3 regions of the Undibacterium sp. TJN19 genome follow, and region 3 is predicted to be linked to each of the others. Evidence: predicted binding sites of a transcription regulator. Region 3 holds the regulator's gene; each other region holds the start of a gene.
The links. The regulator sigma-54, encoded in region 3, starts transcription at its own class of promoters, with help from an activator protein. The targets are predictions, from matches to a motif close to TGGCANGNAANCTGCTTT.
Positions count from the first base shown of each region.

Region 1 (10,619 bases), on a different contig from region 3:
TTTGTTTGCATGGCTGAGTTTTTATGCCTTGACCAGCCGCTGGCCAGACCTGTTCACAACGCTTAACTGGGGCATCATTATCGTTCTGGGATTTTTTCTAGGCGTCTGGGCTTGCCAGGTCACCGGAAAAAATCTGGGCGTTGCTGATCATGGCAGCATGGTATGGGACGAGATTATTGCCTTCTGGCTGGTGTTACTGCTCATTACACCAGCAGGTTTTAACACACAATGTTGGGCATTTCTGGGATTCCGCTTTTTTGACATGGTCAAGCCACCGCCTATCGGTTATTTCGATAAACGCTTCAAAGGCGGCTTTGGGGTCATGTGGGACGATATCGTTGCCGCCTTCTTTTGCCTACTGGTATTCGCCCTGGTGCGTGTCATGTAAACATGACTATCTGAATGCGCATCAAAAAAGCCAAGCTCTCAAGAGCTTGGCTTTTTAAGTATCGTGCGTATTTTTGTTATTCGTCTTTCACGCCGTCAATTCCGAGTTCCTGGATTTTTCGGGTGATGGTATTGCGGCCTATGCCAAGGCGTATGGCTGCATCGTTTTTGCGGCCATGCGTGTGTCGCAATGCCGCCTTGATCACGACGGATTCAAAGCAGCGCCCCAGCTTATCGATGACTTCAGATTGCCCTTCAGCCAGCATGGCGGTAGCTTCTGCTTCCAGCAAGGATATCCAGCTTTCACCGCTGCGATAGCCTGCCTTCTCCATATGTGCAGCACCATTTGTTTGCGTTGCAGAAGGGCTCAAATGTTCGCTGGTGCGCGTATGCGATTCGCTACTGTGAGCGGCGGCCGCACTCGCACTATTTGTTGCGCCAACTGCGACGGGAACCAGGTCTTGTGGCAAATCGGGAATTTCCACCGTTTGCCCCGGTGCCATCACCGTGATCCAGTTACACAGGTTTTCCAGTTGCCGGACATTACCGGGGAAATCCAGGCTGGATAAAAACTGCAATGCCGGTTCGGACATACGCTTGGCATCCACACCCAGTTGCTTGGCACTCTGATTCAGGAAATACTTGGTCAGCAAAGGTATGTCTTCGCGACGTTCACGCAGACTGGGCAAACGCAAACGTATCACGTTCAAACGATGATACAAATCTTCGCGGAACAAACCGTCCTTGACTCGTGTTTCGAGGTTCTGATGCGTCGCTGCAATGACACGTACGTTTGCTTTCATCGGCTGGTGACCGCCAACCCGGTAGAAATGGCCATCCGATAAAACCCGCAACAGGCGCGTCTGTAAATCGAAAGGCATGTCGCCGATTTCATCAAGAAATAAAGTACCGCCCTCGGCCTGTTCGAAACGGCCACGTCGCGTCGTTTGCGCGCCAGTAAACGCGCCACGTTCATGACCAAACAATTCTGACTCCAGCAAATCCTTGGGAATGGCCGCAGTGTTCAGCGCGATAAAAGGTTGCGAGGCACGTGGACTATGCTTATGCAGCGCACGAGCGACCAGCTCTTTACCGCTGCCGGATTCGCCGGTAATCAATACTGTCACATTGGATTGCGACAATCTGCCAATGGCACGAAACACGTCCTGCATGGCAGGTGCCTGCCCGAGGATTTCTGGCGTTTCAGACATGCTTTGCTCTACACTGGATTCACGCAGGCTTTCATCAAGCGCACGGCGTATCAGCTCTACGGCTTTGTCCAGGTCAAAAGGCTTGGCCAGGTATTCAAATGCCCCGCCCTGAAAAGCAGCCACAGCGGATTCCAGATCGGAAAACGCAGTCATGATAATGACAGGCAAGCCTGGATATTTAGTCTTAACGGTCTGCAAAAGTTCAAGGCCGGAAGCACCATGCATGCGTATATCTGAAACCAGCACTTGCGGTGTATCGCTTTGCAAAGCGTTCATCGCATCTCTTGCATTGGTAAAGCTGCGTGTTGCCAGATTCTCTCTTGCCAGCGCCTTTTCCAGCACCCAGCGAATTGAGTCATCGTCATCAACTATCCAGATTGGTTTCATATTGTCGTTCTGCATTCTGTGTTAAGCATATCGATAGGAAGAGCACTTTTGGTGCAGCCATCTTTCCCGCATCCTTACTTCAAGGTAGCGGGATCAGTATCCGAAAATCCGTGCATCCCGGCCGGCTTTCACATTCGATGACACCCAGATGTTGTTCAACGAAAGTTTGTGCCAGCGTCAGCCCCAGACCGCTGCCGCCTTCCTTTCCCGATACCAGGGGATAGAAAATACGGTTGCGGATCTCAGGTGGAATACCCGGACCGTTATCAATGATATGCAAGTCTAATGCCAGCCTGTAACGTACCTTGGCCAAAGTAATCTGGCGCACCACGCGCGACTTGAAAGTCAGTACTGCATCGCCCTGCCTGATTCTTTCATTCAGTGCCTGCGCCGCATTGTGGGCAATGTTCAACACAGTTTGTATCAGTTGTTCTTTGTCACCGCGAAATTCAGGAATCGACAAATCATAGTCGCGCTTAATCGTGAGGCCCTGCGGGAACTCCGCAACGATCAGGCTACGCACGCGCTCGCAGACTTCATGAATATTCACGTCCCCAACGATATGCGGCAAGCGATGCGGCGCCAATAAACGATCAACCAGGGTTTGCAAGCGGTCTGCTTCCTTGATGATGACCTGGGTGTATTCGCGCAATTCACGCAGGTGGCGCTCAGGCAATTCCAGTTCCAGTAATTGTGCCGCGCCGCGTATGCCACCCAGTGGATTTTTGATTTCGTGGGCAAGATTGCGTATCAGCTCCTTGTTGGCCTTGCTCTGATCGAGCATGCGCTCTTCCCTGTCGAGCTTGAGTTGCTGTACGTTCTCGCGCAATTCTATCAATACTGGCGTTTCTTCATTGTCCAGTGCCGTCACAATGCTATGCACATGCAAAGGGTCGCGGCCAGCCCGCTCCAGTGTGATGTCCTGGCGCTTGTCTGCAAACTGATGGGCGACCGCCTGATGGAAGACGGCCATCAGGTCCTGACCATTAAGGAACAGATCAGTCAGCTTCAGATGTGTGAGGGATTTGAAAGAACTATCCAGCAAATTTTCAGCAGCAGCATTGGCGAACAAGATGCTTCCTTCTGCATCGAGCACGATGACAGCAGAGGTCAATAAATCCAGTCCGGCGAATGAAGTAAGGGGAGTTTTCAAAAGTAGTCCATAAAAAAAGGCCGCACAGAGCGACCTTTACGCAAACATCATGCCTGAGGAGGCAATCTATTGCACTTGTTTTGATATTGGCAGATTATTTCGAATTGCCAATTTCCCGTTTGAGTGCTTCGATGTTCTTTTCGGTGCGGGCAATATCTTCTTTCATCATATTGGTGCGCTCCTGATATTTGGCGAAATTCTTTTCATCGCCATGACGCTCGGGCTCACCATTATTGTATTCTTTTTTCAAATTCGCGAGTTTTTGCTCTTCGGTCTTCAATTCATCCTGCAAAATCTGTTTGCGGTCAGAGTCACGGGCTTTTTGCGTTCCCTCATCCACTTTAGGGAAATCGCTAGGGCTGCTGGCAGGCTTGCCTTGCGGTTTTTTGCCGCTGGCTGGCATTACGGGCGACGGAACTACTGTAATACCCTGTAATTCAACTTTTTTACAGCCTTTGGTCGCGCCGGTATTTTTATATTCTTTTTTGCCGTTATCGTCGATGCACAAATACACATCGCCCTGTGCGCGGGCAATGGTCTGAACGCCGATCAAGAAAAATAAACCTAACAATAGTCGATTCATATTAAAGCGATAATCAATAACAGGCTTCTAGTGTATGCGATGCAGCACTGCAACACAATTGCTGAAAGTAAAACAAAAAAACGAAAAAAGCGGGGTTTCCCCCGCTTTTTGACTTTTACCCTGCGTTTTAGCGCTTACAGGGAATAATACATATCAAATTCAACCGGGTGCGTCGTCATGCGGAAGCGTTGTACTTCTTGCATTTTCAGATCAATGTAGGCATCAATCATACTGTCACTGAACACACCGCCGCGTGTCAAGAATTCACGATCTTTGTTCAAAGCATCAAGTGCTTCTTCCAGAGATGCGCAAACAGTCGGGATCAATGCATCTTCTTCTGGCGGCAAATGGTACAAATCTTTGCTTGCAGCTTCACCAGGATGTATCTTGTTCTGAACACCGTCCAGACCTGCCATCATCAAAGCCGAGAAACACAGGTAAGGATTCGCCAGTGGATCTGGGAAACGTGTCTCAATACGACGGCCTTTTGGATTGGCAACGTAAGGAATGCGGATGGACGCAGAACGATTACGCGAAGAATAAGCCAGTTTAACAGGCGCTTCGTAACCTGGAACCAAACGTTTGTAAGAATTTGTACCAGGATTGGTAATCGCATTCAATGCTTTTGCATGTTTGATAATGCCACCGATGTAATACAGGGCGAAATCAGACAAACCGGCATAGCCGTCGCCAGCAAACAGATTTTTACCATCTTTCCAGATGGATTGATGCACGTGCATGCCGGAACCATTGTCGCCAACGATAGGTTTAGGCATGAAAGTCGCTGTCTTGCCATAAGTGTGGGCAACATTCCAGACCACGTATTTCAGGTTTTGTGTCCAGTCAGCACGCTCTACCAAAGTAGAGAACTTGGTACCGATCTCATTTTGACCAGCGCCAGCCACTTCATGGTGATGCACTTCAACCGGGATGCCCAGGGATTCCAGGATCAGGCACATTTCAGAACGCATGTCCTGAAAGCTGTCGACAGGAGGAACCGGGAAGTAGCCGCCTTTGACCGTTGGACGGTGGCCAGTGTTGCCGCCTTCGAGTTTTTCGCCTGTCGTCCAGGATGCTTCATCAGAATCAATCTTGACAAAGCTACCTGACATATCCACTTTCCAGCGTACGCTGTCGAAAATGAAGAATTCTGGTTCAGGACCGAAATAAGCTGTGTCGCCAATGCCGGACGATTTCAAATAGGCTTCAGCACGTTTTGCTATGGAACGTGGGTCACGGTCATAACCCTTGCCATCGGATGGCTCGATAACATCACATTGCATGAACAATGTTGTTTCTTCAAAGAAAGGATCGATATTGGCAGTGCTAGGATCTGGCATCAACAACATATCGGATGCTTCAATACCTTTCCAGCCAGCGATGGACGAGCCGTCAAATGCGTGGCCAGATTCGAATTTATCGATATCGAACTGGGAAACTGGAACAGTAACGTGCTGTTCTTTGCCTCGGGTATCAGCAAAGCGAAAATCAACGAACTTAACTTCGTTGTCTTTCGCCATTTTCAAGACTTCTGCGGCTGTCATTGCCATGTGAAACTCCTCTGAGAGCTAAAAATAAATTCGGAAATTGCTGAGCCCTGCGTCTGCCAGCTTCGTTGAGCATGTCAAGTTTCTGACATTGATCATACGAAAATACGTCTGGCGGCTAAACTCAGTGGAGGATGATAGCAGAATCCATGCCATCAACCAGAACATGCATATTCAAATAATAAAATTGTTAAATACCTGTTTTTATGGCGTTTTTTGCCGATCCCTTATTGTATTTAAAAAAATATCAAACCAAAGCAACGCACAAATTAAGTGCGCCCTCCATTTAAAGCACCATTATTGTGCTTTTTTATCCAAATATAATATATGCGCACTTTTTTGGTGCTATTAACCTGAGTTTGGTAATTCAATGAAAACTGATATTTATTAAGTTCTATGTTTGCGCCTCATTTTTCGCCTGACAAATAAAGGAATAAGACTGAATTGCTTGCTGCCACTCACAACCAGAAAAGCTATAAAACAATGCAGACGCGATATGCTGTCGTCAAAGATAAATAAACCGGCTCAACTAACGGACATGACGTCACAGCGATAAAGTGAATCGTCACATCAATAAATAACTTCACTAATACCAAGAAAAGAGAACTAAATGATCCGGCTAGTTGCCCTGTTTGGTAGTCCATAAAGCAGATGCGGCAAATTCATCGCCATCCATTTGCTGAGTCAAGAAAACTGGAGAAAATTTAGGCTAGCCAAGATGACGAGCCGGTTTGCAATTTCATATAAACTAACTGGCTAGCGCCTTCGTTTCTTACATACATTCGTCACCATATCAAACTTGGAGTACATCATGTCAACAGAAAACATTTTTCAGTTGGCGCGCCAACGCGCTCAAGAACAAGGACTGGATTATGCCGGTGCAGTTACTCCGGCAGAAGCGTATGAGTTACTACAACATACCGGCACTACATTGTTAATCGATGTGCGCACCAATGCTGAACGTGATTGGGTGGGCCGGGTAAATATCGACTCTGCCCAACATCAGGCGGTGCAATGGAGCCTTTATCCGGGTGGTGCACCCAACCCTAATTTTATGCAGGAGTTGCAAGCCTGTGTGCCAGACCGGCAAACCGTCTTGTTATTTTTATGTCGCTCAGGCGTACGTTCACGGCATGCGGCCAAATTGGCAACTGAAAACGCTTATGAAAATTGCTTTGACATTCTCCAGGGCTTCGAAGGCGACAAAGACAACGATGGCCATAGAAAAACTGTGGGGGGCTGGTGCAAGTCAGGCCTGCCGTGGGCTGGCGCATAAATCTGTTTCAACAAACTTGAAAAAGCTTCCATCTTGAATAATACTTTGCTAGAATAGCGAGCTTCGCTGTTACGGCAAAAAGCGAATTGTTGCAGGAGAGGTGGATGAGTGGTTTAAGTCACACGCCTGGAAAGCGTGCGTAGGTTTATCCCTACCGGGGGTTCGAATCCCCCCTTCTCCGCCATGAATATTTTTAAAATCAAGCACTTAGATTTTAACAACGGCATCAAAATGGGGGATTTTGGGGCTAATTTAGCCCTGAAATGACAACATGATGACAGCACAAAAAGGCGACTTCGGTCGCCTTTTTTGTTGCCTAAATCAGACGCAATTTGCGATCTTAATTTGCATAGAAATAGGCACCTGGCCATGAGTCATAAAGTGATTTTTTGCTGTTCAAATTTTGACGAAAAAAGGCAGAAAAGTGCGCCCGTTCTAAAATAAAGCACCCCTCGGGAAAACCCTAACATCACTGACATTTTTTCCCAACACCTTGGAAACCCTTGATGTATATAGGTTTCAGCACTTCTTCAAACCCTAACTTTTTTCTAACCTTACCCTAATCAGCTTAGCTTTTAAATTCTAATTTCTATTAAAAATAATTCCTTTTAATATCAATTACTTAAAAAATAGTTAGGTTTTTGGTTAGTAGAGGTTAGGTTTTAACCCTAACATTACGATCTCCTAAAAATCAAAGACTTAGCAAGGTAAAACACTCGTTTTTCAATAGTGTTAGTGATGTTAGCGTTTTTCCTAGCTCAAACCTGGAATCAACATTTCCCCGCCCTCCTCACTTCATCGAATTTGCTGTGAAATTTGCGTCAAATTGCGTCAGCTTATCGAGGCATACGTGTGTCCGCAAACGTAAGCCGGGCTTGGTTCTCAGTGGTGACGCATATTTGAGTAAAAAGCGACCTATTTAGAGTGCAGGCTTGGTCGGGGAATGTCTGCGCGCCAAGGCTTCAAAACTGCAAAATATTGCAAATTGACAACAATCCTCATATGACCTGTATGCATCCGCGTGATATAACTGATCTGGGCCCGATGTGATTTAATTGCCAGTAATCACGTTATTCCTATTCTCAAGCTCTAAGAGTAGTATGTTTTGAATGAATCTTGCATTACCCAACGATGTCTTAAATGATGGATACGGCGCAAGATCTGAGCTAACCGCAGTAGCAAATACGCTGCATTAATTCTGCCAATTTATGAAAAATCAAGTGACTTCGATTAATCAGGCAAGTCCAGCGCCCAGAAAGAGATCCCTCAAATGGCTCGCTATGGGATTTGTTATCTTTGTTTGCGTGTCGCTTATATGCATGGATGGCTGGCGTAGCTGGACAGCAAGAAGGACGCAATTGCGTGAGATGGAAGTTTCCACTGCCAACATGGCACGCGCAATAGCACAACATGCAGACGATACGATAAAAGCGGCGGATACTGCACTGTTAGGAATTGCCGAACGAATCCAAGTAGATGGTACTAGCCCTGCAGCTTTGGAACGCCTCCACAATTTATTAGTACTCAGGACAGCGGAACTTTCCCAGCTCAAAGGCTTATTTGTTTATGACGAAAATGGACGGTGGTTAGTCAACTCACTCCCCACGATGCCATCAAATGCCAACAATGCAGATCGCGACTATTTCATTTATCACCGCACTCACGAGGGCAATAGCACCTATTTAGGATCGCCAATCCTTAGTCGTTCTAGTGGCATATGGGTCATAACATTGTCACGTAGGATTAATCACGTAGATGGAAGTTTTGCTGGTGTTGCACTTGCAACGATAGATATTGACTATTTCAATAAATTCTACGACAGATTCAATATTGGCAAGGCAGGAGCAATCGTTCTGGTATCGAATAGCGGCACCATGATTACCCGTCGCCCACTTTTGCCCGATTCTATTGGCAAAAACATGAAGACGACACCCGTTTTTAAAGAAAGCTCGTCTAAAGCATTAGGGTCATTCACTGTAAAATCGTCCCAGGATGGTGTCAAACGGTTAAACAGTTTTCAGCGCCTTGATAAGTACCCTCTGTTTGTCTCTGCAGCTGTATCAGAAGATGAAATTCTTGCCGATTGGCTGACAGATACATATTGGCACTCAGCAGGCGTCGCCTTGCTCGTTATCATATTGAGTTCTGTAGGTTTCTATCTGATTGGTCAGATGAAATTGCGCTTCAATGCAGAAGCTGAGCTTATTAGGGCGCGGGACGCAATGATTGATCTCAATAAGACACTAGAGCGCTTGTCTCTTCAGGATGCGCTTACTGAGCTTGCCAATCGACGTAATTTCGATCTCACTTTAGAAGAAGAGTTTAGCCGGGCTATCAGAAATGCCAGTTCACTGGCCCTCATCATGATTGATGTTGATCACTTTAAACAATATAACGACCTCTACGGCCATACTGCTGGGGATGAATGTCTGAGGAAAATCAGCCAAGCTGTTAAATCTTGCCAAAATCGCGCTGGCGACCTGACGGCTCGATATGGCGGTGAAGAACTGGCGGTGATTCTTCCTACTACTGACGTCGAAGGTGCCATATTAATTGCTGAGAAAATACGTCAGGCAATTCACAATCTAGGCATTTCACATGCTGGCAACGAGGCTGGAATTGTGACTGTCAGCGCGGGGGTTGAAGCCATTACCCCCGTAAGAAACTTGCATAACCCTGTGGAATTGATTGAGGCTGCAGACAACGCACTTTATGCAGCCAAAAAAAGCGGACGTGACCGTGTGTGCAGTAATTTGAATTTGGTACGTATTGCCAGTTAATAAATAAGGACATACGGAGGGTTCGAATCCCCCTTCTCCGCCATGAATATGAAAAACCCTTGATAATCTCAAGGGCTTTTTGTTTTCAATGGCCAAATAATTTTTGTCTTTTTTCATGGCGCTGTTGCGCTTCCAGTGACAGGGTCGCTGTCGGGCGTGCCAGCAAACGTTCTATGCCTATAGGCTCACCAGTGTCTTCGCACCAGCCATAATCGCCTTCGTCTATACGGGCAATCGCAGCACGTACTTTCTTGAGCAACTTTCTTTCGCGGTCACGTGCACGCAATTCCAGCGCATATTCTTCTTCAACAGTGGCACGATCGGCGGGGTCGGCAAACAATTCGTTTTCCTGGAGATGCGCTGAAGTTTCATTCGCATTTTGAACCAGGTTTAATTCAATTTCCTGCAAGCGTGATCTGAAAAATGCCAGTTGCGCATCGTTCATATATTCCATATCACCCATGTCGAGAATTTTCTCTTCTGTCAGCCTGGCTGGCGAGGAAAATACATTTGATCGAATTGCTTTTTTTGACGCTGGGTTGGTATGCATGGTGCTCATCGTAGACTCCTGAATAAATATTGGCTCACTATTTACAAAAATGTTTCTTCAAAAACCTGCCAAGCCGGGGCAAGTCACCGACTTGTTCATGCTCTGTTTGCGAAACACTTAAAACGTATGGCAAGATACCAAGCAATGCCCATGTTATCTACAAGGCAAAGGCGACAAAAGTTGTCAGCAAGTTCCTACGTAAATCAGCTTGTCTTCTTATGATGCGGTTATTGGATTTCTAAAAACTATCAGATCGCGGTAAGGGACAGGGTTCGTTGTCGTACGGAAGCCTTAAATTTTTTTTGAGACAATCATGCTGACTACAGTTTTATCGTATTCTGTAAAACAACTTCTCAAAAAAGAACTGAATCATCCTCACTCAATTAGACCTATAGATACCTACATATGGCTGACCTGGTTATCAATCGCAAGGAAGGACTATATTGCGTGCCGGGCGATTTCTATATCGACCCCTGGCGCCCGGTACCGCGTGCCATCATTACCCATGCGCACTCTGACCACGCTAGGATGGGTAATGAACATTATCTGACGGCAGCGTCTGGTGTCGGCGTAATGAAGTCAAGGCTGGGTGATATCCGCATAGAAGGGCTGGAATATGGCGAACAGCGCGTGCACAATGGCGTGACGATCTCCCTGCACCCGGCCGGGCATGTGCTGGGTTCTGCTCAGGTCAGAATGGAATACAAGGGCGAAGTATGGGTGGCCTCTGGCGACTACAAGGTAG
Region 1 is NZ_JBMPPL010000006.1:342,095-352,713, reverse strand. It holds gene ACO0LH_RS18310 (phosphatidylglycerophosphatase A) at 1-388, shown strand, start outside; gene ntrC (nitrogen regulation protein NR(I)) at 465-1,985, opposite strand; gene glnL (nitrogen regulation protein NR(II)) at 2,065-3,138, opposite strand; gene ACO0LH_RS18295 (DUF4124 domain-containing protein) at 3,233-3,721, opposite strand; gene glnA (type I glutamate--ammonia ligase) at 3,856-5,271, opposite strand; gene ACO0LH_RS18285 (rhodanese-like domain-containing protein) at 6,080-6,544, shown strand; tRNA gene ACO0LH_RS18280 (tRNA-Ser) at 6,639-6,728, shown strand; gene ACO0LH_RS18275 (sensor domain-containing diguanylate cyclase) at 7,753-9,324, shown strand; gene dksA (RNA polymerase-binding protein DksA) at 9,410-9,874, opposite strand; gene ACO0LH_RS18265 (ligase-associated DNA damage response exonuclease) at 10,280-10,619, shown strand, end outside.
Region 1: glnA (type I glutamate--ammonia ligase) is a predicted target of sigma-54. The motif match lies at 5,406-5,423, and genes of this name have one in related genera.

Region 2 (10,619 bases), 610 kb from region 3:
GCACAGTGCGCTTCAGGCCAGTATGCCAGAAATGACGTTGTACTCTTGGATGCTTCGCATACCATCTGAGATTGAGCGGATGATCAAGAAAATTTAGCGAATTACCCGCGGTGACATTTGATAAAAATCGTCGCAAACCCTTGCGATTCTGTGTAAAGCGCCCATTTAAACTCGCCAGTAAACGTAGTGCATGTCTGGCAGATGCAGAGTGATCATGCAATCGAAATGGTGCATCCACCTCTTTCCAGAACGCAGCTTCCAGCGCCTGCAATCGCAATGACGGCAAGCGCGACAATGCGACTTTACAATGCCTTAATATTTGCAACAACGACAAATCCAACTGCCCGTCAAAGTATTCACGCAAGCGACGTGGCAAAGGACTATCCAATCCGGCTGCGCTACTTAAGGCTAACAGTCTAAGACATGCCGCCTGAGGAGGCATCACATTCCAGTCCATGGAAAACCACTCAGTTTTTATTTGTGTCCTCATAAAAGACTGACGCCTCTCACCAGCCATACTACCAAGCAAGCGCATGGTTTTGAATAACCTGACTGGTGCATGCAGCATTGAATTTCGTAAAAAGAATGGGCTTACGGTATTAAATGCGTAGGTGCCAAAAACAATCAGATTTGCATTATCTTGTCGGCGGCAAGCACGTTCAAAATGCCGCCAAACAAGATTGTCCAGATTCAGAATTTCTTGTCTTTCGTTTTCTGGCCAGGTTTCAACAATATTTACAAAACTGTGTCCATAGTCGATGGTAGATGAAAACGGCGGCAGGCATAATTTGTATATCAGAGGCAAAAAATCTTGTGCCGCCTTTGATAAACTCAGGACATCGTCCCAGCCTTCAACAAAGCGACTCCACATTAAGGCCAGTTTATTTTGTCTTTCTAAAGGTAAAGCTATCAGAGCTTCATGACAAACACAAAATATTTTCAAATAGACTTGCCATTTTTCCTGCAATTGATTTTTATTTTCTTCCCCCATAAAGCTATAGATGATGCTGAGCCATGTGCGAGCAGCCTCTTGATTGAATTGTTCCCATCTGGTTTCATGCAGCAGTCTGGAGAAACCAGGCAAATCTGCGCAATAATTCCATAATGAAACCCAAGAACTGATACCTGCCACATCGCAAGCTTTCGCGATCGCTTCCACTGGCACGTCCTTACAATCCTTGTCGGCTATCAGCACATATCCACGCAATTCGGTTTCACCACTTACTTCAAATAGCAGGCAGCCAGCAAGACTATATTTCACACTCACGTTCTTGGAAAGATTACGCAAGACACTCCGCAAATAAAATTCAAAGCGCTGATCATCCTGTGTCAGCGCATCCAACTGCATGAGCTGTGCATCTGTCATTTTCGACAAGGATAAAGCGCCTTGCATTTCGTTTGCCAACAAGCGCAAGAAAATAGTCAGTCGGCATGCAGGCAACAACAAAGCCAGTTCTATCGCATGTATATGTGTGGCATCGAGCGCGCACAGGCGTGCCAGCAGTTGCAGGTTTTCTGACCGTAACTCCTCTCCTATATGCATGCTGTTGACCTGCCGCCAAAACTGCAACCAGGCCAATTGCAGAACAGCACTACAACCACGCAATCGCCACAAGAAATTGCGTCGAAATGCATCCGGAAAAGCTGGCAAGACTTGCAGGGGTGTTTGCCATGAACTGAAAAACAGACTAGTGCAGCTTGGCTTTGCTGTCACGGGTAAAGATATGGCTTTTCCATCCGCACCCAGCACAGGCAAATTGGTAAAATCATGCCGAGCAAAAAAAGCATCCAGCAAACGCTGGTCAGCCAGCAAGCTACATAAATCCAGTTCAGGTTTTGCCTGCTTTGGGGGTTGGTACCTGGTGCCACGAAAAGCACGAGGGTTAGCAGCAGTTGCAACAGGAGGTTTTATCATTGTGAGCTGGGGCACTGCGCATGTCAGCGTATTTGCAGTGTCCCGTACGGTCATCCAGAACACCCGCCAGAATGCTGGCCAGACGCAGGAAAGTTCACGGGCACCTTGCAGACTATCCCAGTCAGCCTTCAAGCTTCTTGCCTCGGGAAACAAGCCTGTGTCCAGGGTATCCAGACTGACCTCACGAAACCCGTTTTGCAAGACGCCATCAATCTCGTCGCTGAGCAGGGCAATAATTTGCCCAGGCTGGCGCAACAGGCTGATTAAAATCGATTTGACGGCAGCAGGCTGGCCTGCTGCCTTGGTGACAGAGTGGGATTCTTGCATGTGAATAAAATGAAAATCAGAGATGAAAATCAGAAGTGAACAAATATCGTGTAGCACCAACAAAGCATTGCCAAGCTTATATTGGTTAAACACGGTCTTCACTGAGGCTGAGTCTGTTTTAAATGACCAGGCTCGCATTTTCATCTGCGTATCACATGCGATAAATCTTTTGCTCTAATTGTTCGTCGCTTATTATAGCGGCATTCAAGCGTTCAGCGATACGGGTACATATGGCATCGTCAAGCCCAGCTCTCTTAAAAGTATTCTGCCATAACGAGTCGCTATGGCTTTCATACAGACTTTCAAAGTCATCACTTTGAAGAATTTATGTATCCACTCAATCTATTCAAAACGTATGGCGATTAGAGCGTTATTTTAAAAATCAACGCCGCTTTTTCTCATCCGCCAACTGCTCTTTGTGTTTTTCTTTCCATTCGCGTTCACGCGCATCGATGACGGATAATTCAAAATACTGCGCGTCTTTTTCACGGCGGGCTATATCCAGTTGTTGCAGGGCGGCTGCCAGATTGCCCTGTATGCCATAGGCTTCAGCCAGCGCCAGATGCTGGGCGGCCTGCTTGCCCTGCAATTCATACACCTTGGCAAGCAGATTATGCAGATTGGCTTCTTGCCTGTACAAAACGATCTGATCACGTAAAAACACGGCTGCCTGTTCTTCTTTTTTTGCTGCCAGCAGCGCTTCGGCATACTGGAAGGCGACTCCACGTGATAGTGGCAGGTCACGCATGGCTTTTTCTGCTTCTGCGATAGCCGCATCATTCTGTTTGCTAGCCATCAGAATATCGATAGACAGATCAGCAAACATGCTGCTTTGTGTGAGTATTTCACGGTAGGTGGCAGATTGCTCCACCAGTTTGTGTGCCTGGTCAAGCAAGGTTCTGGCTTTGACGAAATCAAGCTTTTTATAGGCGATAAAGGCATTGCCATATTTTGCGGTAATCAGGTCATCGGCCTTACCGGTTTTTGCCAGTGCATCAAAAAAAACAGTTGCATCCATCAAACCTTGTGGGCTACTGTCCTGCAATACCCTTACCCTGGCCTTAGTCAGTAAAAATTCCAGGCTGTCTGCATGCTGACGGTAACGCTCATCCAGCATGCGCGCCTGGATGTCGGCGATGCGCTCACTGGTCAGTGGATGGCTGCGCAAATACGGCGGAATATTATCGCTGTAGTTACGGGTTGAGCTTTGCAGGCGACCAAAAAAACTGACCATGCCAGACGGATCAAAACCGGAATCACGCAAGATCTGGAAACCTACGCGGTCAGCTTCACGTTCGGCATCACGACCAAAATTCAATTGCCTTTGTATGGCCAGACCCTGCCCCCCTGTCATCACGGCCATTGCGGCATCGGGGCTGGCGCGTGCGGCCAGCACTGCCAGTGCCAGCGCAGCCAAAGGGATCAGTGCATCATTTCTCTGACTGCTGAGCATGCGGGCGATGTGGCGCTGCGCCACATGGCCAATTTCATGACCCATGACAGATGCCAGTTCAGATTCGGATTGCGCTGCCAAAATCAGGCCAGAATGAAAACCGATGAAACCTCCGGGAAAAGCAAAGGCATTCAGTATCGGATCGCGGACAGCAAAGAACTCGAAGTTAAAGGACGTTTCACCACGCGCATCAGGACGGGTTTCCAGCATCTTGTTGCCCAGGCGGTTCAGGTACTCAGACACTGGTGCATCGTCCATGTAATCGGGGTCACGTCTGACCACGTTCATGATTTGCTCGCCCAGTTTGCGTTCAGCCAACGGGGACAGGTCTTCTCTCGAGGTATCGCCAAGAGTGGGCAGGTTTTGTGCAAAGGCCGTGTCCGGGGCGGTGCTGACGCTACCCAGCCCAGCCAGCAACAAAGCCGCCACACTGAGCGAAGTACGACGAAAAGGCAGACGCAGAAAATTCACTACAGAATTAAAAGTCGGGTTCACAATGCTATGATACTTGGACACTGAATAGCTTCCTTTTTTCAGATTTTGTCTTCTCTTACCAACTGACTTTTTACACAACAATGAGCACAAATTCAAGCAAGCCAGCACTCAGCCATTTTGACAGCAGTGGCCAGGCTCACATGGTTGACGTTGCCGGCAAGGACGACAGTCACCGCATTGCCATTGCTGCCGGCAAAATACGCATGAAGGCAGAAACCCTGGACATTATCCAGCAAGGCAACGCAAAAAAGGGGGATGTGCTGGGTATTGCCCGTATCGCTGCCATCATGGCGGCCAAACGCACCAGTGATCTCATCCCGCTATGTCACCCATTGGCCTTGACCCGGGTTGCGATTGATTTTAGCATTGATGCTGAGAATGCCACGATTAACTGCCAGGCCCAGGTGGAAACAGTTGGTAAAACCGGTGTCGAAATGGAAGCACTGACCGCAGTACAGGTTGGCTTGCTGACCATTTACGATATGTGCAAAGCTGCCGACCGGGGTATGGTGATGTCTGACATACGCGTGCTGGAAAAACACGGAGGCAAATCAGGCGACTGGGTCAGCCTGATTGATGGCTAAACATCAAAACCATACTCCAGAAATCACCTGTATCAGGGCGCATCCCTTGGCGGCATGCCTGCAAATACCGTGCGATAGCGTTCATCCAGCCCGGCCTTGACCTTCCAGTAATCATAATATTCAGGATAGGAAATCGGATGCAGGCGTTGCAGCGTCAGCATGGCACGGCTGGCTTTTTTGGGCTGACCGTTCAAGACATAGACTTCTGCCAGCTTGTTGATGACATGGACGAAACCGAAACGTGCCCCCCACTTTTCCAGGTAGGCGATTTCTTCTGCTGACATACCTTCGCGCGGCGTGGCCCGCGTCAGTTTGAAATACTCAAAAAATTGCGGATAGAAAGTCAGCGCTGGTTTTTGCATCGGGGCTTGCGGTGCGGCATAACCAGCCTGCTCGGTGCGCAGGGCCTGGAAACCGGCAACCACGCGTTGGTAATCCAGCGTCAACACGGCCATGAAAGCAATGGCAGCGACAATGACTGTCGTTGCCGTGCCCAATAAAAACCTGGAACTGCCTTTGATAGCGGAGTGGGTATCCGCCCCAGGCCAGCGCAGTTGATGCACCATGCCCATCAACACGCCGGTTGGCACGAGAACATAGGCATACCACAGTGGGAATTCAACCATGCTGTGTACCAGCACGGCGATAAAGCACAAACTGGCAAATTGTCGCGGCAAGGTTTTTTGTGGTTTGATGCAGGTTTGATAAAACCACCAGGCCAGCACGCCAAAAAACAGGATGCTGAATGGCCAGCCCAGTTCAGCAGCAAAATTCAGGATCAGGTTATGTGCATGCTCGGAATACGTACCGGAGGCAAAATCGGCAGCAATATGGACTTGTTCCGCACCAAAACCAAACCAGCCCACCCCAAACCACGGGTGGGTGGCTGCCATATGCCAGGCCTGGGTCCATAAAGACATGCGTTCAGAACGACCACTGATATGTTCAACCACAGAGCCGCCAGCAAAGCCCATCATATCGCCAAGATAGGGCAATGCCAGCACCATCAGTGCATAGAGCAGGCAAGCGCCCCAGCTCAATAGCGGACTGATGCGCTTTGCCATCAAGCTGTCAGCGTCGAATTTTTGGCCGCCCAGCAAGGCAAACGCCGGAATAATTACCCAGCCTATGCGTGAATGTGTCAGCGTTAGCCCAAACAACAGTATGACGGTAGCGACCATGCCTGACACTTTGTCGATCTTGTTGCTCTTATATAGATAGATGATAGCAGCCAGCGCCAGGCACAGCAGCAATGCCAGTTGATTAGGTTGCGCCACATTGGCATATGGGCGCATGAAAGGCTGGGCATCTTTGGCGATGTACATCACCAGTGGCCAGGCATTCATGCCCGACAATTGTATACACTGAAAAATCACTGACAGCAGGCCGGCGATCAGATGAGCAACAGCCAGGCCATAGCATAGCAACGCCGCCCCACCCGTTTGCTGACCCCAACTCGCCCCCAAGATGATCGCTGCAATCAGCACAACTATATATAGTATAGACATAAGCAGATCACTGGGGCTGTCGATGCGGTCGAAAAGAAATTGCGTGAATATGCATGTCAGCAAAGCCAGAAAAAGATAGCTGATTGCCGGCAAACGCAGACGCACGGTCTTACCACCGACAAAAACAATAATGGCAAAGCTCAGCCCCAGAACGCAAAGCAGGTCGTGGTAATAGGTGCGGTAAGGATGAATATGAAAAGGATGCAGGTAAGCACAACACATGAAAATGGCAAAAACCAGCACAGCCCAGGCTGTCGCACTAACTGGAAATACGCGTGAAAACATGAATGGGTAGCTTTCTCATATCAATGAAAGACAAATTATCGCATGCGCACTGTTGCATTGCGGCATTTTAGCTTTTCGGCAAAAGCGACAAATTTTGTCAGTAAAATCGCTATCCATGACAAATTTTGACAAATTTTGTGAACGAAAACAAAAATTGGACGAAAAAAACAAGGCAAATCCAAAAAAATATAGCTGGCAAGCAACTTGCTACCCTACAGTTAGCTTCTAAGCTTATTCAAATTCGACCAGTGGTTTTAATTTTCAAAAGCTGGCACGCATCATGCTTAGAAGTAAGTGCTACATTTGACTAGCCTTCTCTATTTCAATTTTAAGGATTTATCATGAAAACTATGCAAAAGGGCTTTACCCTTATCGAATTGATGATCGTTGTCGCGATTATCGGTATTTTGGCTGCTGTTGCAATCCCTGCTTATCAAGATTACACAGTTAAAGCCAAAGTATCTGAAGTTGGTAGCCTGGTAGGACCAGCTCTGCAAAAGATTGGTGTAATGTGCAGCGGTGGCAATTTGGCCTCAGCGACAAGTAACGCCAGTGCAGATATGCCACTTGCTACCTCAATTACTGGTAAATATGTTGCTACCGTTAGTGTTACTGGCGGCACAACTCCACTTGTTACAGCCACATTGAAAGCATCGACTGACCTTGGAACTGCTTCCGGTCAGACAGTAATCTATACTGGTAGCTGTGGTGTAGGTTCCTTGAGTTGGACAGTTGGCGGCACAGTACCACCAAAATACCTGCCTAAAGCATAACTATATTATGTAGCATCATTAGATCTTCGATCTAAAATAGAGCCGTTCAGTTTTAACTGAACGGCTCTTTTCATTATTGAGCGCAAGGCTGGGGTTTTATACGGATATTTGGAATGTTGAATAAACTTAAGCAGTTCTTAATCGGCACTAAGCCTGAAATAGCGATAGAAATCACGAAAGTTGAGTCTGACATTTTGTCACCGGAACAAGTTAATGAAGTGATGACACACAAAAACAAAGGTGATCAATATCTTGGAGAAGGTGATTTTTTAGCCGCAGAACAATGCTATCGGTCTGCGCTTGCAATCAATAACATGCACGCAAAAGCACATTGCAATCTTGGATTTGCGCTTAAAGAGCAAGGGCGTAATGATGAGGCGATTTCATTCTTAAATTCAGCGCTGGCAATTGATCAGTCCAACGCGGATGCTCATTATCTATTAGGTACAATATATTTGCTTCAAGGAAAAGCTCCCTTAGCTAAGGCGTCCCTTAAAAAAGCGATACTGTTAGCACCAGATCTAGAGTTTGCTTACCGTGACCTGGCTCTGCTATTAATTCAAATCGAAGGTATCGTAGCAGCCAAGCAAGTGATTATGTCAGGCATCAATGCCAACCCATCATCTGTTAATTTACATTTTTTCTACGGCGATCTGTTGTTACAGGAAAATGAATTAAACCTGGCGAGTCAAATATTTCAGAAAGTGTTGATGCTTGATGTTCAACACCTTGGTGCGCTACACCGACTTGGGGAAATTCATTTAAGACTAAATGAATTTGATAATGTGGTTGCTTTCATGAAGAAAGCCTTAGAGATTAACCCGAATTTGACAGAAGCTTTCCTATACATGGGAATTGCCTTTCAGCATAAAAACCAAATGCCGGATGCAATAAACAGCCTTCGTCGTGCCATAGAAATCGATATCCAAAATATTGAAGCGCACAAAAACTTGGCCAATATTGCGATAGCTCAGGGAAAGCTTGATAACGCCATCACAATCTGGCAGACAATCCTTGAGATCAATCCGCAATTAGCAGAAATACATAACAACTTGGGTGTCGCCTTTATAGAAAAAGGAGACCTTAATACTGCAATTGAAAATTGTCAGAGCGCAATCAATATCAACCCAACTTTTGCTGAAGCACATTACAACCTCGGGCTTGCTTTTCACAAACTGAAGCAATTTGAAGGGGCTATAAATAGCTACAAAAGAGCACTAGAAATTGATCTTTTTTCAGCAGATGCGCATAATAATTTAGCGATAGTACTTAATGAAATAGGACGATTTGATGAAGCCATGATTCACGCCAGACGGGCCTTGGACATAAACCCTCTGCTAGCAGAAGCTCACTATACTTTAGGCAGCATCATGCTTATTCAAGGCAACTTAAAACAGTCTATTTCAAGCTGCCGCAGAGCATTGGAAATCAAACCAGATTTTGTACAAGTACATAATAACTTGGCATTAGCGCTAAAAGATGAAGGGTATTTAGATGAAGCGTTAGTCTGGCAAAACGAAGCAATTAAATTAAATTCATATTCAGCGAATTATTTATTTAATAAAGGCCTGTTATTACTTACCCAAGGAAACTATACAGAAGCCTGGCCTTACTATGAAAGCCGTTACGATCCTCGTACTGGTTTAAACAGCAGTAAACTCCCAAAATTATCATTTCCACAATGGCAAGGAGAATCTTTGGTGGGTAAGTCCTTAGTCATTTGGACTGAACAAGGTTTTGGTGATTACATACAGTTTATTCGCTACGCTGCATTGCTTAAAGAGAGAGGCGCTATTAAATTGACAGTGTTCTGCCCAGCCCCACTGCAAGCGTTACTAGCAACAGCTAGTGGTGTTGATGTCGTAGTAACAGATCCATTATTGGTATCTAAACATGACTTCTGGGTTCTAGTATTAAGCCTTCCATTTCATCTAAAAACGACGACAGAAAATATCCCGGCCCGCTTCCCCTATCTGCATGCATCCGCAGAAAAGCTTAAGCAGTGGAAACCATTTATTCCAGCAACAGGCTTGAAAGTTGGATTAGTCTGGAAAGGTAGTGAGGCAAATACAAATGACAAGAATCGCTCTTTATCCGGTTTGAGTTCGCTTGCTCCACTTTGGGAGGTATGCGATGTGAGTTTTGTCAGTTTGCAGAAAGGCCAAGGGGAAGTTGAGGCATTGCAAACACCAATCAATCAGCCTATTCTTGCATTAGGCTCAAATATAGAAGATTTTGCCGATACTGCGGCTATTGTTGCACAACTGGATCTGGTCATTTGCGTGGACACTGCTGTCGCGCACGTGGCAGGTGCGCTTGGCAAAGCCTGCTGGATAATGCTTCCGAAAATTGGTGTAGATTGGCGCTGGATGCGCGACAGATCAGATTCACCTTGGTATCCAAATAGCGTGCGGTTATTTCGGCAAATAGAAGTCGGTGACTGGGATACTCCCATACAACAAATTGTGGCTGAATTGAAGACTGTGGCCGAAGCCGTCTGAGCAAAAGTGACGAATTTTGCTATCGTTGTTATATTGCAGTACAGAGTCGGCGGAGATTTCTTCCGCAGCTAGAATGTTAGCCAAGGCTCGATAATGTCCTAACCGATGAGTCTTACGCAACACGAAATTCTAGTGCCCAGGTTGATAGAAGGTCTTTGCTGCGACATTCCAGTGAATTTTGTCTATCTGCTTCCCTTAATTCAAACGCGTTCACAATGACTTAATAGAACTTGATCACGTGCCTCTCTTGAATCAATATAGCTAGCACTTTAGATAAGTATTATTTTTACAACCTCCGATGGGATCGGTGTCTCGAAGCCTTAACAATGATTGGGAGTATTTCCCAAGATCAATTAAACTACGGTAATTGACTACAGCGCTTCTTTCCATCGTTGAAAAAAATTGAATTTCTTAAATGAAAATTGTTCAAGAGTATCGAAACTATTATTTGAACATAAGAATTAATGAGGTTCAGAAATAAGTAATTGAGTCTGCATTTCCAATATGAAATTGGTAAATCAATCTCACAGTACTAGCAGACTTAGAAGCACGCACCAGGATGAATTTACAAACATAGTCCTTGAGCACCCGCGATAGTAGTAAAACTTAATTTTCTTTGCGCAATGATCAAAAATCGCCTACCACTTTTCGCACTACTCATATTTTTACTGATCACATTTCTTGTGTATCAACCTGGCTTGAGCGGTTATTTTTTCTTTGATGATTACGTCAATATTATCGACAATAAAAATTTACGCATTAACGACCTCAGTTGGGC
Region 2 is NZ_JBMPPL010000001.1:68,141-78,759, forward strand. It holds gene ACO0LH_RS00315 (hypothetical protein) at 1-1,288, opposite strand, end outside; gene ACO0LH_RS00320 (hypothetical protein) at 2,021-2,182, shown strand; gene ACO0LH_RS00325 (M48 family metalloprotease) at 2,625-4,211, opposite strand; gene moaC (cyclic pyranopterin monophosphate synthase MoaC) at 4,271-4,774, shown strand; gene ACO0LH_RS00335 (Wzy polymerase domain-containing protein) at 4,807-6,567, opposite strand; gene ACO0LH_RS00340 (pilin) at 6,909-7,340, shown strand; gene ACO0LH_RS00345 (tetratricopeptide repeat protein) at 7,454-9,841, shown strand; gene ACO0LH_RS00350 (tetratricopeptide repeat protein) at 10,465-10,619, shown strand, end outside.
Region 2: ACO0LH_RS00340 (pilin) is a predicted target of sigma-54. The motif match lies at 6,837-6,854, and genes of this name have one in related genera.

Region 3 (10,619 bases):
CCTTCAAAATTACAGACGGTGAACAGGGGCAGGCCGCTGTCCTTGATGATTTTGGAACCACCCAGTTCTGGCAGGTCAACAATCACTGCGCCTTCCACCACGGTGGCGCCCAGGCGTTCCAGCAGCTTGCGGCCAGCCATCATGGTACCGCCGGTGGCGATCAGGTCGTCGATCAACACCACCCTGTCGCCTGCCTTGCAGGCATCGGCATGCAGCTCTACCGTGGCGCTGCCGTATTCAAGCTCATATTGCTCGGACACGGTATGGAAAGGCAGTTTGCCCTTCTTGCGGATAGGCACGAAACCCAGGTTCAACTCATAGGCCAGCACAGAGCCGATGATGAAGCCGCGTGCATCCAGGCCTGCCACCACGTCCAGTTTCTCATCCATATAGCGATGTACAAACATATCGATGAGCACGCGGAATACTTTAGGGTTTTGCAACAATGGCGTAATGTCACGAAACATCACGCCAGGCTGCGGCCAGTTTTCCACGGTGCGGATATGTTCTTTAATGTATTCGGATGGATTAAACATTCCTGCATGTCCTTCAAATTGAAAAATAAGCCGCTATTTTAACAGCCGCTGCTCTGCTCTAGCGACTGCTTCCGATGTGCCCCTGACGACAACGACATCGCCCACCTGCAAAAGTATGCCTTCCTGGTGATCCAGCCTGGCCTTGCCGCGTCTGACCGCATGCACATCAGCTTCCACCTCTTCAAGATGCAATTCACTCAATTGCAGCCCGACAGACTTCGCGCGCTCGGTCAGCATTACGGTATGCAGGCGGATTTGCATGTTTTCTGGACTGTCACTGGCGTCACTGGCACCATGAAAAAAGCCGCGCAGGGATTCATACCGCGCATCCCTGGCGATTTGCACGCGGTGCACCACTTTTCTTAATGGCACACCCAGCATCACCAGCGCATGGGAAGCCAGCATCAGGCTGCCTTCCATCAGTTCAGGCACGACTTCGGTGGCACCTGCCGCCCGTAATTTATCGAGATCAACATCGTCATGGCTACGCACGATCACCGGCAGGCTGGGGTTCATTTCATTGACGAAATGCAATATCTTCAAGGCGGATGCGGTGCCGGTGTAGGTCACGACAAGGGCGGCGGCGCGATTGATACCGGCTGCCAGGAGGCTTTCGCGCCGTGCGGCATCACCATACGATACATTTGCGCCCGCAGTCTGGGCTTCGAGTACACGGTCAGGGTCCAGATCGAGTGCATGGTAATCAATATTTTCCTCTGCCAAAATACGTGCCAGGCTTTGCCCGCTTCGGCCAAAGCCGGCAATGATCACATGCTTTTTCGTCGTCATGGTGCGCGCCGCAATTTGCGTCAGCGCCAGTGATTGCATCATCCATTCATTGGCGGAAAACTTCATGACAATGGCATCAGAATTGGCCAGGATAAACGGTGAAGCCAGCATGGACAGCACCATCGATGCCAGTATCAGTTGCAGCAACAAGGGGTCGAGCAATTGCAGGCCGCCCGCTTGGTTCAGCAGCACAAAACCAAATTCACCCGCCTGCGCCAGGCCCAGGCCCGTGCGCAAGGCCACGCTGGTGGAATTGCCAAAGATTTTCGCCAGCGCCGTGATCAGTGCCAGCTTCATCAATACCGGGCCGGACAACAGCAATAACACCAGCCAGAAATGATCAATGACCAGTTTGACATTCAGCAACATACCTACGGTGATGAAAAACAGGCCCAGCAAGACATCGCGGAAGGGTTTGATATCTTCTTCCACCTGATGACGGTATTCGGTCTCTGATATCAGCATGCCTGCAACGAACGCGCCCAGTGCCATCGACAGGCCCGCCTTTTCGGTCAGCCAGGCAGCGCCCAGGGTAATCAGCAAGAGGTTCAGCATGAATAACTCTTGTGAGCGCCGCTTGACGACGATGCGGAACCAGGTGCGCATGAGCTTTTGCCCCACCACCAACAGCAGCACCAGCACCAGAACGGCCTTGCCGCTGGCGAATGCCAGGGTTTTCACCAGGTCCGGCGATTTTGAAGCCAGTGCGGGCACCAGTATCAGCAAAGGCACGACGGCCAGATCCTGGAATAACAACACGCTGATGATTTGCCGGCCATGCAGGCTTTCCAGTTCCAGCCTCTCAGTCAGCATCTTGGAAACAATGGCGGTCGATGACATGGCCAGCGCGCCACCCAGCGCAAACGAGGCTTCCCAGCTGATATTGAAAAATTGCGGCAGCCAGCGGCTGGCTATCCAGCCAAACAGCATGCTGGTGAGTATCGTGACCAGTACCTGCGCCATCCCCAGCCCAAACACCGCCTTGCGCATGGCCATCAGTTTCGACAGAGAAAATTCCAGGCCGATGGAAAACATCAGGAAAACAACGCCAAACTCGGCCAGCTCATGCGTCACGGCACTATCGTCGGCAACTCCCATGCCAAACGGGCCGATAAAGATACCAACCACCAGATAACCCAGCATGGGCGGCAGTTGCAACATGCGAAAAGCGACCACGCCTAAGACGGCCGCGGCCAACAGTGATAAAGTGGTATCTAGTCCATTCATGCCTCCTATTATTGCCGATTTATCGCGTCTGAAACCTTATTTCTGGCAAACAATATTCATTCCGTTACAACTGGCAGAGTTTTTGCTTTCTGGATTTCGTTTATACTTCTGGCATGAATGAATTGAATGCCCCTTACTCCCCGAATCCGCAAAGTGCAACCGATAAGGCCGCCGCGGCAAAACGTGCGCTGAAACTGGCTTGTGAAACCCTGCAAATTGAAGCAGATGCCTTGCTGGCCTTGCAGACACGCCTGGGCAATGGTGATGCTGCCGGGTTTTCGCAGGCGGTTGATATGCTGCTGACCTGCCATGGCCGTGTGGTCGTGTCCGGCATCGGCAAATCCGGCCATATTGCACGCAAGATCTCGGCGACCTTTGCCTCTACCGGCACGCCTTCGTTTTTTGTCCACCCGGCAGAAGCTGCGCATGGCGATCTGGGCATGGTGACGCAACAGGATGTTTTCATTGCCATTTCGTATTCAGGCGAAGCGTCTGAACTGATGTCCATCTTGCCCATCATCAAGCGCCTGGGTGTCAAACTCATCGCGATGACGGGCAACCCGGAATCCAGCCTGGGCAAACTGGCCGATATACATTTGAACCTGCATGTGGACAAAGAAGCCTGCCCGCTGAACTTGGCACCAACGGCCAGCACGACGGTCACTCTGGCTTTGGGCGACGCCCTGGCCGTAGCAGTGCTGGATGCGCGTGGTTTTCGTGAAGAAGATTTTGCTCGTTCCCACCCTGGCGGTTCACTGGGGCGTCGGCTGCTGACCCATGTCAGGGATGTCATGCGCACAGGTGCCGATATCCCGCAAGTGGGGCCAGAGACTCAACTGAAAACGGCGTTGCTGGAAATTACCAAAAAGGGCATGGCGATGACAGCCGTGGTCGATCACAACCAGCATATCGTCGGCATCTTCACCGATGGTGACTTGCGCCGCTTGATGGATGGCACACGGGATTTTACGCAATTGCAGATTGCCGATGTCATGCATGACAAGCCACACCGCATACGGCCTGAACAATTAGCCGTGGAAGCTGTCGAAGTCATGGAAACCTATCGCATTAACCAGTTACTGGTGGCAGATGATGATGGCAGGCTGGTGGGTGCCTTGCATATTCACGACCTGACACGCGCCAAGGTGATCTGATGACGAGCGCAATCGACATGGCACGCCAGGTCCAGCTGATGATTTTTGATGTCGATGGCATATTGACAGATGGCAGTCTGCATTTCGGGCCGGATGGTGAAATGATGAAAACCTTTAATGTCCTTGATGGCCAGGGCATTAAATTATTACAGCAGGCGGGTATTGCCACGGCCATCATCAGCGCCCGGCAATCTGCCATTGTCACCAGACGCGCGACAGATTTGGGCATCCCGCATATCCGTCAGGGCATACATGATAAAAAATCAGCTTTCCTGCAATTGATTGCCGATTTGAACCTGCCTGCCAGTGCCTGCGGATTTATTGGCGATGATGTCATTGATTTACCGATACTGATGCGTTGCGGCTTTGCCGCCAGTGTGCCCAACGCCCATGCTGAAGTAAGACAGCGTGTGCACTATGTCACCACGGCTGGTGGTGGCAAAGGGGCGGCCAGGGAAATATGTGATTTCATCTTGCGGGCGCAAGACAAATACGAACTAGCTTTACAAAATTATCTTTCATGAAACATCATTTAACCATAGACCGTTTCCGTATCTGGCTGGCAGTCGTCATGCTGGGCGTCATCACGCTGGGCGCCATCTGGGTCATGGAAGTGGTAAGGCGTAATGCCGGTGATGAACAAAATCGTTCTTCCGCCAGGGCCGCACCCGATTATTATGTCGAGAAATTCAATTTCATACGGCTGTCCAACAATGGCAAGGCCAATTACCATGTCACCGGCGAACGCCTGATACACTTGCCCCGTAATGACAATATAGAAATTACACATCCGCAAATTAATAGTTTTGATGAAAACCGTACGCCTTTGCACTTGCGTGCAGAGCTCGCCGTTGTTTCACAAAAATCAACCACAACTTCGCCCAAACGCGAACATGATGAAGTGCATTTATATGACCAGGTCAGCGTTGAACGCCCTGAGGGATTGAATTCACAATTCATGCGGCTGGAAACAAATTATTTGTTGTTATTGCCAGATGAAGACCTGATCAAAACCGACAAGCCCGTCTTTGTAAAAACCAGCACGATAGAAACCACTGCGGTAGGTATGCTCGCCAATAATGCTACCCAGGAACTGGATTTATTGAGTAAAGTAAAAATGCATTTAAAGAGGCGTGTGAAGTCCGCTCCTCTTCCCATAAAATAAATAAATAGAAAGCAGAACATGAGAATGAAACCCATTTTTTCTGTGCCTGGCTTGCGCAAATTAATCGGCCTTGGATGTATGGGCCTGGCCCTCACCTCAGCCCATGCAGAAAAAGCCGACAGCCTGAAAGACACATTGATTGAAGCCGGCAGCACACAGAGCAAGGGACAGAAAGGCGTCCATGTTTTATCGAATGGTGTCCTGGTAACGAGAGGTACGCTGGTGGTCAAAGCTGAAAAAGCCGTACTGACAGAATCACCAAGTGGTGATCAGTTTGTCGTACTGAGCAGTGGCAGCAATGGCAAGGTCACGTTCCGGCAAAAACGGGATGGCGGTACCGATCTGTGGGTTGATGGCGAAGCTGACCGTGCCGAATATGATCAAAGTACCGAGGTCGTGAAATTTATTTCCAAGGCAAAGATACGCTACCTCGAAGGTAAAAAAGTCACCCAGGAACAAGAGGGTGAATATCTTTCCTATGACAGCAAAAACGATGTCTTTGATGGTGCCAATTCAACCAGCGGCAAGCATGTCGATGGCGATGGTCGTGTCAAAATAATTTTGCATCCAAAAACTGAAAAACAGGCCAATTAAGATGACGGCAATTGCTAGTACGCTGCTCGTCAAAGGGCTGCAAAAACGCTATGGCGCGCGCCAGGTAGTACGTGACGTATCGCTACAAGTGAAAAGCGGCGAAGTCGTTGGCCTGCTCGGCCCGAACGGTGCGGGCAAAACAACTTCTTTCTACATGATCGTTGGCCTGGTGCCATCGGACGCAGGTGACATCACGATAGATGCTGTCAATATATCTCAGTTACCCATCCATCAAAGGGCGGTGCTGGGCTTGTCATATTTGCCGCAGGAAGCTTCAGTATTTCGCAAGCTGACAGTCGAAGACAATATCCGCGCTGTTCTGGAATTACAGAAAAATGCCCACGGAAAATTTCTTTCGACCAAAGAAATCGATGAACGTCTCGATGCCCTGCTGGCGGATTTACAGATTGAAAAAATTCGTGAAAGCCAGGCCTTGTCGCTATCTGGCGGTGAGCGCCGTCGTGTGGAAATCGCACGTGCGCTGGCGACCAATCCCCGCTTTGTTTTGCTCGACGAACCCTTTGCCGGGGTCGACCCGATTGCCGTCATCGAAATCCAGCGCATTGTGCGCTTTTTGAAAGAACGTGGCATCGGCGTGCTGATCACCGATCACAATGTGCGTGAAACCCTGGGCATTTGCGATCATGCCTACATCATCAATCAGGGTGCTGTACTGGCAAGTGGCAAACCCGACGACATCATACAAAATGAATCCGTGCGGCGCGTCTATCTGGGGGAACACTTCCGGATGTGACGGGAATCATCATGAAACAAAGCCTGCAACTACGTACTTCCCAGCATCTGGCATTAACGCCCCAACTGCAACAATCGATACGGTTATTGCAGCTCTCCACTTTGGAATTACATCAGGAACTGGAAACCCTGCTGACAGAAAACCCCTTGCTTGAGCGTGTCGATGACCCGCTTGACCATGCTGTACGTCTGTTGGCCGATGGTGCCATCAACACCAGCAGCAGTGCCGCGGATGCCGGCATGGAAGCGCCAGCCATACGCGAAGAAGCAGCCGCAAGCACAGAGCAAAACCAGGAAGCTGAAGCCCCTGCCAGCAATGACACCATGAGCACCAATGAAGACGACTGGAGCTTCGATGATGGTCACCATGGCGCAGCAGCCAGCGATGATGAAGATGGCCGCCCACAACTGGGCGCAGCGCAAACTACCTTGCGCGAACACCTGCTGGAGCAAATGCGCCTGAACCTGCGCGAGCCACGCGACCGTGCGCTGGTAGAGCTGATGATCGATGCACTCGACAGCAATGGTTATCTGACTGAAACCCTGGATGAAATCCATGCCAGTTTGCCATTGGAATTGTGCATAGAACCGGAAGAGCTGGCCTTCGCGCTCAACATGCTGCAAAGCTTTGACCCGGCAGGTGTGGGTGCGCGCAGCCCGGCAGAGTGCCTGGCCTTGCAAATCAGGCGCCTGCCCAGGATTGCTTTCGTGACACGCCGCCTTGCACTAAATATTGTTGAGACACAACTCACTTTATTTGCACAACGGGATTTCACGAAATTAAAGAAAATACTGGACTGCGATGATGAAGATTTGCGCGATGCACAAACTGTCATCAGGCAATGCAAACCCCGGCCAGGTATCGCCTTTACTGCCGATGATTCAGACTATGTCGTGCCCGATGTCATCGTCAGAAAGTCAGGGAATGGCTGGCAGGTGCTCTTGAATCAGGATGTAATGCCAAAGTTGCGCGTCAGCAGCATGTACGCCAACATCATGAAACAAAACCGCGGTGAAAGTGGACTTGGTTCACAATTGCAGGAAGCGCGCTGGCTCATCAAGAACATGCGGCAACGTTTTGATACCATTTTGCGCGTTGCACAAGCGATAGTTGAAAGACAACGTAACTTTTTCACCCACGGTGCAGTTGCCATGCGCCCCCTTGTTTTGCGCGAAATTGCTGATACACTAGGATTACACGAGAGCACTATCTCACGTGTAACAACCCAAAAATACATGCTGACCCCACATGGCATGTTTGAGTTGAAGTATTTTTTCGGCAGCCACGTCGCGACGGAAACAGGGGGAGAAGCATCTTCCACCGCGATACGGGCACTCATCAAGCAATTGATAGGAGCAGAAGACCAGAAAAGCCCACTCTCTGATAGCAAAATTGCAGACATGCTGGGTGAACAGGGCATGGTAATTGCCCGACGGACAGTTGCCAAATACCGTGAAGCCCTCAAAATCCCCCCAGTGAGCCTGCGTAAATCTTTGTAAGTAGTCCTTGTAATCACGGTTTGAATTGCTATATATGATTTAGCTCAATGTTATTTGAACGCAAAGAGCTTTTCGTAATGGCAAGCAACATCACTATAGGAGCACAGTATGAATCTCACAATCAGTGGACATCACGTCGAAGTAACTCCTGCAATTCGTGAATATGTACATACCAAGTTAGAGCGCATCAGGCGGCATTTCGACCAGGTCATTGATATCGCCGTCATCCTGACGGTGGACAAGCTCCGGGAAAAGGAAAAAAGGCACAAAGCAGACATTAATTTGCATATCAGCGGTAAAGATATCCATGTTGAAAGTCTGGCACACGATCTCTATGCAGCGATTGATACGCTGGTCGATAAACTCGATCGCCAGGTCATCAAACATAAAGATAAAATACAAAGTCACCAGCACGATGCGATCAAGCACATACCTGATCCGGCGTCAGCCCAAGACGTGTAAGCCATAGCCCTGATCGGGCTGATGGCATCCAAAACAAGGACGCGAAAGGCGTCCTTTTTGTTTTCTTGAGACCTTATTGATGCTTTATTGACTCATCGTTGAGCCGTCACCAAGCATGGCAAAGTCATCATTTATATACATTATTCATGTTGACTGAGTCATTGATTAGCGCCAGACAATCCGTCGCATTCGCACAATCAGAAAATTTCTTTGCGCTATTTCTGCATATGCTTATACATCTAGTGACGTGCACTGCCTGCAAAGTTAGAATAACAGCTTCGTCCCTTACCCTGCATAGCGAATCACCATGAGCGAATTTGTACTCACTTCCGTCAAGAACCATATAGGCTTCATCACACTCGACAGACCCAAGGCGCTGAACTCGCTATCGCTGGACATGGTGCGGGCGCTGACCACGACCCTGCTGGCATGGCAAAACGACGCCAGCGTACGTGCGGTGTTTATTCATAGCAGCAGCGAAAAGGCTTTTTGCGCCGGTGGCGATATCCGTTTCTTTTATGATGTGGGCACGGCAACACCCAAGGGTGATTCTGCCCTGCTGGAAGATTTTTTCACTGAAGAATACGCTTTAAATCATTTGATTCATTTTTACCCAAAACCCTATATCGCCCTGATGAATGGCGTGGTCATGGGTGGTGGCATGGGCATCGCCCAGGCGGGTGAAGACTGCCGTCTGCGCATCGTCACCGAACGCACCAAGATGGCCATGCCGGAAGTGAATATCGGCCTGTTCCCGGATGTTGGCGGGGGTTATTTCCTGTCGCAGGCCCCGGGCGAGCTGGGCACCTATCTGGGATTGTCAGGTGAAATCATTACGGCAGCTGATGCCTTATACGCTGATCTGGCAGATGTCTTTGTACCGACATCCGGGATACCGGCTTTACTGGGTTTGCTGGAGCAGACAGATGCCGCGGATATACGTGTGGCCATACGTGAATTTGCTGCACCGTTCACAGCACAAATACAGCCAGAGAACAGCAAACTGGCAATACAGAGAGATGTGATAGACCAGGATTTCAATGGTAATAGCGTTAAGGCCATCTGCGAAAAGCTGCAAGAAAATAATGCCGAATTTGCACAACAGACCCTGGCGGTGATGCAGAAGCGCTCTCCCTTGCTGATGTCAGTCACGCTGGAGCAGTTGCGCCGCAGTGCTGCCATGTCAGTCTCTGACTGCCTGCGCATGGAAAGAAATATGGTACGCCATTGTTTCAAACATGGTGAGGTACTGGAAGGCATACGCGCTCTGGTGGTAGACAAAGACAATACGCCACGCTGGTCGCCAGCAACATTGGTAGAAGTCAGTGCAGAACAGATAGCCGGTTTCTTTGCTGAGGTATGGCCAGCACATGCGCACCCTTTGCGTCATCTGGCTGGCTAGGTAGCCATACCGGCAATACAGGCAATACAGACATTCATACCGCCGTCAAAAAAAAGGGGACAGCATGCTGTCCCCGTTTTTTTATCTGTAGAAGAATCATGCATCAATGTTGCGCGCCGCCCCCCAGATAAGCGGCTTTGACCGCAGGATCATTTTGCAGGCTGGCAGCGGGGCCGTGTACTGATATCTTGCCGTTTTCAAGTACATAGCCGTAATCCGCCACGGCCAGGGCAGCAGCGGCAAACTGCTCTACCAGCAGCATGGTCGTGCCCTGCTCTTTCAGCCGGACAATGATGCGAAATACTTCATCGACCAGGATAGGTGCGAGGCCCATGGAAGGTTCGTCCAGCAACACCACATCCGGGTTCAGCATGACAGCGCGTGCCATGGCTAGCATTTGCTGCTCACCACCAGACAAGGTACCGGCAAGCTGGTTCTTGCGTTCTTTCAGGCGCGGGAACAAGTCCATCGCTTTTTGCAGATCACTTTCAATATCACCGCGCGGGCGACTGCGGGTAAAGCGCGGGAAAGCACCGAGCAAAAGATTATCCGTGACAGACATGGTGGCAAACACGCGCCGGCCTTCAGGCGAATGGGCAAGCCCGGCCCTTGCTATCTTGTGTGAATCGAGGCCGGTCACATCTTTTCCTGCCAGGGTGACCTTGCCTTGCTTGGGTTTCAACATGCCGGAAATCGCCCGCATGGTCGTGGTTTTACCCGCACCGTTAGAGCCGATCAGTGTTACCACTTTTCCCTTCGGGACTTCAAGAGAAATACCGTGCAGGACTTCGACCTTGCCATAAGCCGCATGCAGATTTGAAATACTTAACATGGTTTTCTCCTTAAGCCGCGACAACGTCTGATGCATCGGCAACACTGCCGCCCAGATAGGCTTCAATGACTTTAGGGTCTGCCTGCACCGCAGCAGGTTTGCCTTCCGCAATTTTCTGCCCGAAATCAAGCACGGTCACCGTATCGCAAATGGACATGACCACATCCATATGATGCTCAATCAGGATGATGGTGATGCCGTGTTC
Region 3 is NZ_JBMPPL010000001.1:681,469-692,087, forward strand. It holds gene ACO0LH_RS03185 (adenine phosphoribosyltransferase) at 1-536, opposite strand, end outside; gene ACO0LH_RS03190 (monovalent cation:proton antiporter-2 (CPA2) family protein) at 570-2,552, opposite strand; gene ACO0LH_RS03195 (KpsF/GutQ family sugar-phosphate isomerase) at 2,666-3,706, shown strand; gene ACO0LH_RS03200 (KdsC family phosphatase) at 3,706-4,230, shown strand; gene lptC (LPS export ABC transporter periplasmic protein LptC) at 4,227-4,871, shown strand; gene lptA (lipopolysaccharide transport periplasmic protein LptA) at 4,890-5,465, shown strand; gene lptB (LPS export ABC transporter ATP-binding protein) at 5,467-6,219, shown strand; gene ACO0LH_RS03220 (RNA polymerase factor sigma-54) at 6,231-7,718, shown strand; gene hpf (ribosome hibernation-promoting factor, HPF/YfiA family) at 7,827-8,180, shown strand; gene ACO0LH_RS03230 (enoyl-CoA hydratase/isomerase family protein) at 8,488-9,582, shown strand; gene ACO0LH_RS03235 (ABC transporter ATP-binding protein) at 9,686-10,414, opposite strand; gene ACO0LH_RS03240 (ABC transporter permease subunit) at 10,425-10,619, opposite strand, start outside.